2 regions of the Erwinia sp. LJJL01 genome follow, and region 1 is predicted to be linked to the other one. Evidence: predicted binding sites of a transcription regulator. Region 1 holds the regulator's gene; the other holds the start of a gene.
What was found. Region 1 encodes PurR, which represses purine synthesis genes. Its sites were predicted from a motif close to CANGCAAACGTTTGCNTG; they were not measured.

Region 1 (5,144 bases):
GTTGGCATACTTCGGCATTTCAGCACGGATGTCCGGGTTCAGCAGAATATCAACATAGGCGAAACGCTCGCCGCAGGCTGAAAGCGCCTGAACAGCCTGCGCGGAGAAGCCGCAGCTTGGCAGTTTCGGGGAGCCTTTCATATACAGCAGGATCGGGTTTTCTGCAATCTGGCGCTGAATTTTTTCAACAGTACTCATAAATGCCTTCCTCAATACGATACTTCGTGTTTAGTTATTGTAGCGATTCTGTCCAGGCGATGAAAATGACATTTTCAGCAACAGCGTCAGCCTGTGCGCTGTCGTGGAACAGGTGATGGTGACAAAATAACATTTTCTTATCATCAATTCTCCCTCTGTCATGCGCGAAAGTGCAGTAACCGCTGACTTAACCACCTGATTGTGCTCAATTTCAAAGCGTTTACTTGATCTGTATTATTGAAACAAAAAAGACCTTACCTTTTGTTAAGAAGTTAGATTAGAATCGGTCCAACCTTCTGCTTTAGCGCAGAAATCACTTTTTCTGGCTGTGTTGCAGTGTTTTGCAGCGCACAAACTGTTAATGAGAACAATGCGTTCACTCATCACACTCATTCTGCTGGCCTTTGCTCAGCTATTTTTGAACCTGGCGCACGCATCGCCACATGCTCCTATTAATGCAAATCAACATAAAGTTGATAGCAGCGCTGCCAGTAAGGATGACCGGCGTAAACGCCGCCCGGTTAAAGCCGCCTCAACCAAAAAAGTCAAAGAACCCCTCAGCAAAAAGAGCAAACAACCAGCCAAAACCACGCGTACAACCGTTGCGCAAAAACTTAAGCTGAAAAAGAAACCCGCTGCTGAGCCGGTAAAAAAGATTAACGTCGCAAAAACCAAAACCACGGCTAAAAAGCTGGCTAAGAACGAAGGTAAAAAACGCTACGGTCGCCAGCGTGCAGATAAAAAACTCGAATCGCGCGTAGCAGAGAGTACCGATGCGCCGCTCAAGCTGAGTAAAGCTCACCGCGCGCGCTATCAGAAAGCTCGTGAGACAGCGATGAATAAACTGATGGGTCAGCTAGGGAAACCCTACCAGTGGGGCGGAACCTCGCCAAAAACCGGCTTCGACTGCAGTGGGCTGGTTTGGTATGCCTATAAAGATTTAGTGAAGTTTAAGATCCCACGTACCGCGAATGAAATGTATCACCTGCGTGACGCGGCCTCGATCAAACGCGATGAGTTGGAAAAAGGCGATTTGGTATTTTTCCGCATTAATGGTCGCGGCACTGCCGACCATGTGGGCGTCTATCTGGGCGGTGGGAAATTTATCCAGTCACCACGCACCGGCAAAGATATCCAGGTGAGCGCGCTGACGGAAGACTACTGGCAGGAGCACTACATTGGTGCCCGGCGCATGATGACACCGAAAACCATTCGTTAAACGCTAAAGAGAACGGGAGGAGCGACCTCCTCCCGGTGAAACTTAGTGCATTACTGCCGTGATGCTAAACGCAATAATCATCAGCAGTGAACCCACAACCGTCAGCAGTGTCATTTTCATATCGGTATTCATTTCCCCCCCCTTAATAACCCTGTTTAAAGTAAGCCAATAGATTTTCCCACAGTAGCCCGTAAAAATCTCGTTTTCTTTGCGCAGCCTTGCTAGAATTCCTCTTTTCCGTTGCGCAACAAGCACGGAAGTGATTTTACTCAGCACCGCATGTCACTCTACGGACGATTTAACCCCATCCTGACCCTTTGAGACAGCATCCATCATTATTCTGGGCGGCCAGAAATGGCGGTGTTTAGGCAAACGTTTAACCAATTAGTTATCAGAGTGTTACGATAACGCCAGGAGTACGAGTTTAATGGCAACAATTAAGGATGTGGCAAAGCGCGCCGGTGTTTCCACCACCACCGTTTCCCATGTAATCAATAAAACGCGCTTTGTAGCTGAAGAGACGCGTGAAGCGGTATGGACGGCAATCAAAGAATTGCACTATTCTCCCAGCGCCGTTGCACGTAGTCTGAAGGTTAACCACACCAAAACTATTGGCCTGCTGGCAACGTCCAGCGAAGCCCCCTATTTTGCCGAGATTATCGAAGCCATTGAAAACCGTTGCTTTGCTAAAGGTTATACGCTGATCCTCGGCAATGCGCACAACGACATCCAGAAGCAGCAGGCTTATCTGTCGATGATGGCGCAAAAGCGCGTTGATGGCCTGCTGGTGATGTGCTCAGAATACCCCGATGAGCTGATTTCCATGCTGGAAGACAATCGTAATATCCCCATGGTGGTAATGGACTGGGGTGAATCGCGCGGCGACTTCACTGATACCGTACTGGATAACGCTTTCGAAGGTGGCTACCTTGCCGGGCGCTATCTGATTGAACGTGGGCATCGTGATATTGGCGCGATCCCGGGGCAGCTGGAGCGCAACACCGGCGGCGGCCGCCATGCTGGCTTTATCAAGGCTCTTAACGAAGCCGGCATCAGCCTGCGCGATGAGTGGCTGGTGCAGGGTGACTTCGAACCGGAATCCGGCTACCGCGCCATGCAGCAGATTTTGTCACAGAAGCAGCGCCCGACGGCGATCTTCTGCGGTGGCGATATCATGGCAATGGGGGCTATCTGTGCCGCTGATGAGATGGGCCTGCGTGTGCCACAGGATATTTCGGTGATCGGTTATGACAACGTGCGCAACGCGCGCTACTTCACGCCGGCGCTCACCACCGTCCACCAGCCAAAAGAGCGTCTGGGTGAAACTGCCTTTGATATGCTGCTCGACAGAATTACCAGCAAGCGTGAAGAGCCTCAGACCATTGAGGTGCACCCTTCGCTGATTGAGCGCCGTTCAGTGGCCGATGGCCCATTCCGCGATTACCGTCGTTAATCCTCAGGGTGATGTTGCGCAACGTCACCCTGGTACGGTTTCACTTAGCCACTCGGCGTTAAGCGTTTCGGTACTGCCCAGATGTTCCAGCAGCCAGCTTAACGCCGGGGAGACGCTCTGCTCTGACCAACTCAGGCAGCACGGGCTATCGGGAAAAGGGGCGGCAAGCGGCAGCTCGCACAACACCCCCTGCTCCAGCCACGGCTGAGCAAAGTGCCCTGGTACCATACCCACGCATAATCCGGCGCGCAGGCAGTCAAACGCGCTATCCCAGTCCGGCACCACCAGCCGCCGCTGGTTATTCAGCGTCCAGGTAGTGCGCTTTGGCAAGGCTCTGGAGGTATCCTCCAGCACCAGCGATGGCCACTCGCGTATCAACTCTTCATTCAACGGGCTGCTGTGGCCAAGCAGCGGATGCCCGGCCAGCACGACACAGCGCCAGTTCAAACTTCCCATATCGCGAAAAGCAAAACGCCCGCCGACAGGAATAGCCTGCGTTGCGCCAATCGCCACGTCGACGCGCCCGTCCGCCAGCGCATCCCAAACGCCGTTGAAAACCTCTGGCGTAATATGCAGCTCCATATCCGGGAAGTGGCGGTAAAAATCCACCACCAGCTGCCGGGTACGCGCCGGACGGACAATACGATCGACCGCGATATTAATCTGCCCACGCCAGCCGTTAGCCACCTGTTGACAGCGCCGACGGGTGGCGAGCATTTTTTTGATGACAACTCTGCCCTCTTCGCTGAATACGCGCCCGGCTTCGGTCAGCACCACGTCGCGGTGCCGCCGCTCAAACAGGCTAACGGCTAGCCACTCCTCCATCTGACGTACGGTATAGCTGACGGCAGAGGGCACGCGATGCAGTTCTGCCGCAGCAGCGGTAAAACTGCCGGTTCTGGCAACCGCATCAATAACTTCCAGAGAATGTTCAGACCACATAGCTTTGCCTTCAATTTTTTTCAATGCGCCTGACGAATATTAGCGTTTCACAAGCCAGTCGGCACTCTATTACACTGCGTCGGTGAAAATTTGTCTGATAAGAGTTAAAACAATGCGATCCAAAGGCTTTATGATTTACCTGGCACTGCTCAGCATGCTGGGTTTCCTTGCTACCGATATGTACCTGCCCGCATTTGGCGTGATGCAGCAAGACCTGGGCAGTGAAGCGGGTGCCATCAGCGCCAGCTTGAGTATATTTCTCGCCGGTTTCGCCTGCGCACAGCTTATCTGGGGGCCACTCTCCGATCGCATCGGCCGTAAACCCGTGCTGCTGATGGGCCTGAGCCTGTTTGCCATTGGCTGCGCGGCAATGCTGTGGGTGAACTCTGCCCCATGGCTGCTGGCGATGCGCTTTGTTCAGGCCGTTGGCGTCTGTGCTGCGGCGGTAAGCTGGCAGGCACTGGTGGTAGACCGCTACAGTGGAGCGCGTGCCAATCGCGTTTTTGCCACTATCATGCCGCTGGTTGCTCTTTCGCCCGCGCTGGCGCCGCTGCTGGGGGCGTGGCTGCTGCAGCACTTTTCCTGGCGATCGATCTTCGTTGCGCTGCTGGTGATTAGCATCGGTTTGATCATCCCCACCCTGCGCCTGCCTGCACGCCCTGTAACCGACCATCGCGCACCTAAAACCGTCACTCCGGGCTTCTTCACTCTGCTGAAGTCGCCCATTTACAGCGGCAATGTGGCGATTTATGCCGCCTGTTCAGCGAGTTTTTTTGCGTGGCTGACCGGCTCACCGTTTATTCTGGGAAAATTAGGCCTGTCACCCGCGGATATCGGTCTGAGCTATGTGCCGCAAACTGCCGCCTTCCTGATCGGTGGGTTTAGCTGTCGTTCACTGCTGAATCACTTTGCCGGCCGTCAGCTGTTGCCCTGGCTGCTGGCGTTTTACAGTCTGAGTATTGCCGGGCTTTATCTAGTTGCTCAGCAGGCCGAACCTTCTCTGTTTGCGCTGCTGCTGCCGTTCTGCGGCATGGCGATGGCTAACGGTGCGATTTATCCGATTGTTGTCTCTAATGCCCTGCTGCCCTTCCCGCAGGCAACCGGCAAAGCAGCAGCATTACAGAATATGTTGCAGCTGGGTTTGTGCTTCCTTGCTAGCCTGGCGGTATCGACCTGGATTGAGACGGCACTTCACACCACCGCGTTAGTGATGTTGCTGACTATTTTACTGGCAATTTTCGGCTATATTTTACAACGCTCCGCTGATAAAAAACGCCAGTGGGAAAATGCCTCCCAACAGGGCTAAGTGGTAGCAAATCATTTAGTTAGCAC
Region 2 (5,144 bases), 660 kb from region 1:
GCGCACGATGGAGTCATCCACCAGCAGCACGTTTTTACCGCGGAACTCAGCACGGTTAGCGTTCAGCTTGCGGCGAACCGCACTGCGGCGCAGGTGCTGGCCCGGCATGATAAAGGTACGGCCTACGTAGCGGTTTTTCACAAAACCCTGACGGTAGGGCTTATCGAGAATACGCGCCATCTCCAGCGCGATATCGCAGGAGGTTTCCGGAATGGGGATAACCACATCGATGTCGAGATCTTCCCACTCGCGGGCGATTTTCGCCCCCAGCTTGGTACCCATGCGCACGCGGGCGCTGTACACGGAGATCTTATCAAGGAAAGAGTCCGGGCGCGCAAAGTAGACATACTCGAACAGGCACGGATTGTATTTCGGGTTCTCCGCGCACTGGCGGGTAAACAGCTGACCTTTTTCGGTGACGTACACCGCTTCGCCAGGTGCCACATCGCGCAGGAACTCAAAGCCTAAAGTATCCAGCGCCACGCTTTCGGAAGCGACCATATACTCGGTGCGGCCGTCGGCCATGCCGCGTTTCCCGATAACCAGCGGGCGGATGCCGTTCGGGTCACGGAATGCCACCAGGCCATGACCAATGATCATCGCCACACAGGCATAAGCCCCGCGCACCTTCTGGTGAACGGCAGCAATGGCGGAGAAGATGTTTTCGGCTTCCAGCGGGTAGTGCTGAAAGCGGTCCACTTCCTGCGCAAAGATGTTCAGCAGGATTTCGGAATCCGACGTGGTATTCACATGACGGCGGCCACTTTCGAACAGCGCCTTGCGCAGCTCGTGGGCGTTGGTCAGGTTGCCGTTGTGGGCAAGGGTAATACCGTAAGGGGAGTTCACATAGAAAGGCTGGGCTTCAGAAGCACTGGAACTTCCTGCCGTTGGGTAGCGCACGTGGCCAATACCCATATTGCCCTGCATACGCTGCATGTGGCGGGCTTCAAATACATCGCTGACCAGGCCGTTTGCTTTACGCAGACGGAAGCAATTCAATGCATCAATGGTAACGATGCCGGCGGCATCCTGCCCACGGTGCTGAAGCACCGTTAACGCATCATAAATCGACTGGTTGACCGGCATGAATCCGGCGATCCCGACAATACCGCACATAGTGACATTTCCTCATAAGCCGCAACCCCAGTGCGATTACTGGGGCAAAAAACTCGACGTGCTTTTCAGGTAATCAAAAAACCACCTGATGATGTAACTGAACTGGGGAATAAGCTGAGACTGCTGCCAGTCCGGGCTTTTGGAAAAACCGGTGAAAGTATCAAGGAAGAACAGCATCGCTGAAACAATCAGCACACCACGTAATGCCCCGAAACAGACTCCCAGTACTCTGTCGGTACCCGACAGGCCGGTTTTTTCAACCAGCGACCCGATCACATAGTTGACGATTGCCCCGACAATCAGCGTGGCAATAAACAACACCGCAATGGCGATTCCATTTCGAACCAGTTCGTCTTCAAATCCTGTAAACCAGACGGCAAGGAAGGAGTAGTAATGACTGGCGACAAAAAATGCGCAACCCCAGGTGACGAGAGAAAGAGCTTCCCGAACAAACCCACGGATCAGGCTGACAAGAGCCGAAAAACCAACAACCGCAATAATGACGTAATCTATCCAGACCATGAACTCTTCCAGTGACAATGCCCCTGAATCCAGCCATCCAGCTCGTTCGGGGCGAATTCTAACAGAAAAAGAAAACGTTTGCGTAGGGTTTTCCCACGTCGATTTAAATAATCGCCGACGTGGAAAAAATCTACAGACGGGCCACGATTTCGGCCGTCAGCACGCCGCAACGCAATACCTTGATTTGCCAGTATCATCACGTAGTACGCCCGGAACGACAGTGCTGCCGTTCCGGGCGTGAGACGATAAAAGCTATCGCAATCATAGCCCGTGCCATTGCTGCGCACGGGTTAACAACACTATCTAGCGCTGTAAGGCTTCACCACCCCGCCGAGGCCGGAGATGCTTTGCAGCTGGCTGACTGACGCCTGCATTTTCGCCTTGGAGGCATCCGGGCCGACGTAAATCCGGGTGATCTGCCCCTGCACCGGCGTTGAAGGCACGGTAAAGGCGCGATAGCCCGACAGACGTAGCTGGGCGACAATCTCATTCACCTTAGCGGCATTTTTCAGCGCGCCGAGCTGAACAACATAGGCCTGACCGCCTGGTGCGGCTTCCGCTGCCGGTGCTTCTTCTTTCGGCTGCGTTTTCTCAACTGGCTTCTCGACCGGTTTTTCTACCGCTTTCGGCTTCTCAACCGGCTTCGCTTTCTCAACTGGTTTTTCTACCGGCTTCGGTTTCGCCAGCGGTTTCTCCACCACTTTCGGCGGCTGCTGCTGCACCGGCGGCGGCGTAACGACAGTCGGCTGATTGCGCGACTGCGGCACGGTGGAACCACTGTCCGCCTGTGAGGTATTTTCACTGCTGCCTGGTGCCGTGGCCGCTGCGCCTTGCGGCGGCTGAGCAGGCAACGACTGCGTGACAGGCGGTACGAGATCCGTTTCCTGCTGATCTTCCGGTTTCGGCACCAGCGGGATTGCGGCAAACTCTTCTTTGTAATGTTTTTTCTTACCATCGAGCACGCCGGGCAGCACGATCACACCCAGCGCGACAATGATGATGGTTCCGACTAAACGGTTCTGAAACTTACTGGCCACTGCCGTTCTCCGTTTCCATCGTTTCCATGACCTGCGCTACGGTGTGGAATGAACCACACACCAGCACAATATCCTGTTCTGCTGCCTGCTGCAGCGCCTGCTGATACGCCGCCGTCACCGAACTGAAGGCCTGCGCGCCCTCCAGATACGCCATCAGCTGCTCCGCGCTGGCACCGCGCGGGCCGTCAAGCGGCGCACAGTACCAGGCATCAACCTGGGGACGGAGGCAGGCCAGCGTACCGGCAATATCTTTGTCGTGCAGCATACCGACCACCGCATGGACCTTCCCGACGTGCGCTAATTCTGCCAGTCGGCCAGCCAGATAGGCCGCCGCATGGGGATTATGCGCCACATCGAGGATCACCCGCGGTGACTCTGCCACCGTCTGAAAACGGCCCGGCAAAATGGCCTGATGCAGATGCGTGCGGATCACCGTTTCATCGACCTTCAGCCCGGAGGCACGCAGCGCAGCCAGCGCGGTGGCGGCATTGGGCAACGGCACCTGCGGCAGCGGTAACTGGTCGACGCGGCCCTGAGCATCCTGGAAAGACCAGCCTTGTGCGCTGGCCTGATATGACCAGTCACGATCGCGCTGGCTCAGCAGTGCGCCCTTCTCCGTCGCCACATCTGCAATGGTATGCGGCATATCCGGTTCACCGACAATGGCCGGTTTGCCGCCGCGGAACACGCCCGCTTTTTCGCGACCAATGCTTTCACGGTCCGGCCCCAGCCAGTCGGTATGATCCAGCGCAATACTGGTGATCACGGCGACATCAGCATCCACGATGTTGGTGGCGTCAAGGCGCCCGCCGAGGCCAACTTCGAGGATCGCGACGTCCAGCTGCGCCTGCTTAAACAGCCACAGCGCCGACAGGGTGCCGTATTCAAAATAGGTTAACGAGGTTGCGCCACGCCCGGCTTCAATTGCCGCAAACGAAGCGGTGTGTGCCGACTCGGCCAGTTCTGCCCCCTGAATGCGCACGCGTTCGGTGTAGCGCACCAGGTGCGGGGAGCTGTATACGCCCACGCGAAAGCCTGCGGCCATCAGCACAGTTTCCAGGGTTCGGCAGGTGGTGCCTTTGCCATTCGTTCCGGCAACGGTGAAGACCATGGGGGCAGGTTTGAGCAGGTCGAGTGAGGTGGCAACGCGCTGGACACGATCCAGCCCAAGTTCGATAGCCTGAGAGTGTAAATGCTCAAGATAATAAAGCCACGTGGCAAGAGGCGACGTGGCTTGAGGAAGATTATCCATGTGTCCCGTTCACAAAGTTACGGTTCATTGGTGAAAGGGACCCGTGGTCCCTTTCTCATCATCGATCAGGCCTCGGGGCTCTGTGGAACAGCAGCGGCTTCAGCGATCTCTTCTTCCTGCGGTGCAGGCAGATTCATGAACTTAGCCAGCAAGCAGGCCAGCTTGAAGCGCATCACCGGACGGCGCACGATCATGTCGATCGCACCCTTCTCGATCAGGAACTCACTGCGCTGGAAGCCCGGCGGCAGTTTTTCACGCACGGTCTGCTCAATCACGCGTGGGCCGGCAAAGCCGATCAGCGCTTTTGGTTCAGCAATGTTGAGGTCGCCCAGCATCGCGAAGCTGGCAGAAACCCCGCCCATGGTCGGGTCAGTCAGCACGGAGATATAGGGCAAACCACGCTCCTGCATCTTCGCCAGGGCTGCACTGGTTTTCGCCATCTGCATCAGCGACATCAGCGCTTCCTGCATACGCGCACCGCCTGAGGCCGAGAAGCAGATCATCGGGCAACCATCTTCCAGCGCCTGCTCAACGGCACGCACAAAACGCGCGCCGACCACAGAACCCATTGAGCCGCCCATAAAGGAGAACTCAAACGCGGCAGCCACAACCGGCATCCCGTGCAGGGTGCCTTTCATTACGATCAGCGCGTCTTTTTCGTCGGTCTCTTTCTGAGCAGCGACTAAGCGATCTTTGTATTTTTTTGAATCTTTGAACTTGAGCAGATCTTTGGGTTCCAGCTCGCTGCCCAGTTCAGTCATTGAACCTTCGTCCAGCACGCTGTGCAGACGGTCGCGACCATGCATACGCATGTGGTGGTCGCATTTCGGGCAGACTTCGAGATTGCGCTCCAGCTCGGCACGGTAAAGAACCTGCCCGCAGCTATCACACTTGGTCCAAACCCCTTCAGGAATGCTTGCTTTACGCGATGGGGCAGTTGTGCTCTTGTTGAGAATTCGTTCAATCCAGCTCATTGATGACCTTTCTGTTTGAACCTGGCCTTCTCTTGGGAAGTGCCAGTTTTTCTTTTCTACGTTGCCACGCCGGGCGGCAACGCAAACCATAAATTGTCGCTCATTAAACCATAACCGCCCGTCACTGTGGATAAAAATCTGGTAAGGGGGTGACAGTCTGATGATCTCTCATATTACTGTTTTTGCTGACGTGCCGCACGGCGATGACGCCATACTTCGATAACACCCGGCATAATGGACAGC

Region 2: cvpA (colicin V production protein) is a predicted target of PurR. The motif match lies at 1,706-1,723, and genes of this name have one in related genera.

Annotation. Positions count from the first base shown of each region.
Region 1 covers NZ_CP178576.1:4,446,049-4,451,192, forward strand. The annotation lists gene ACLI4M_RS21750 (Grx4 family monothiol glutaredoxin) at 1-198, opposite strand, end outside; gene ACLI4M_RS21755 (C40 family peptidase) at 569-1,417, shown strand; gene ACLI4M_RS21760 (YnhF family membrane protein) at 1,460-1,549, opposite strand; gene purR (HTH-type transcriptional repressor PurR) at 1,845-2,870, shown strand; gene punR (DNA-binding transcriptional activator PunR) at 2,895-3,812, opposite strand; gene punC (purine nucleoside transporter PunC) at 3,925-5,118, shown strand.
Region 2 covers NZ_CP178576.1:354,290-359,433, forward strand. The annotation lists gene purF (amidophosphoribosyltransferase) at 1-1,116, opposite strand, end outside; gene cvpA (colicin V production protein) at 1,153-1,638, opposite strand; gene dedD (cell division protein DedD) at 1,938-2,675, opposite strand; gene folC (bifunctional tetrahydrofolate synthase/dihydrofolate synthase) at 2,665-3,927, opposite strand; gene accD (acetyl-CoA carboxylase, carboxyltransferase subunit beta) at 3,993-4,901, opposite strand; gene ACLI4M_RS02410 (DedA family protein) at 5,075-5,144, opposite strand, start outside.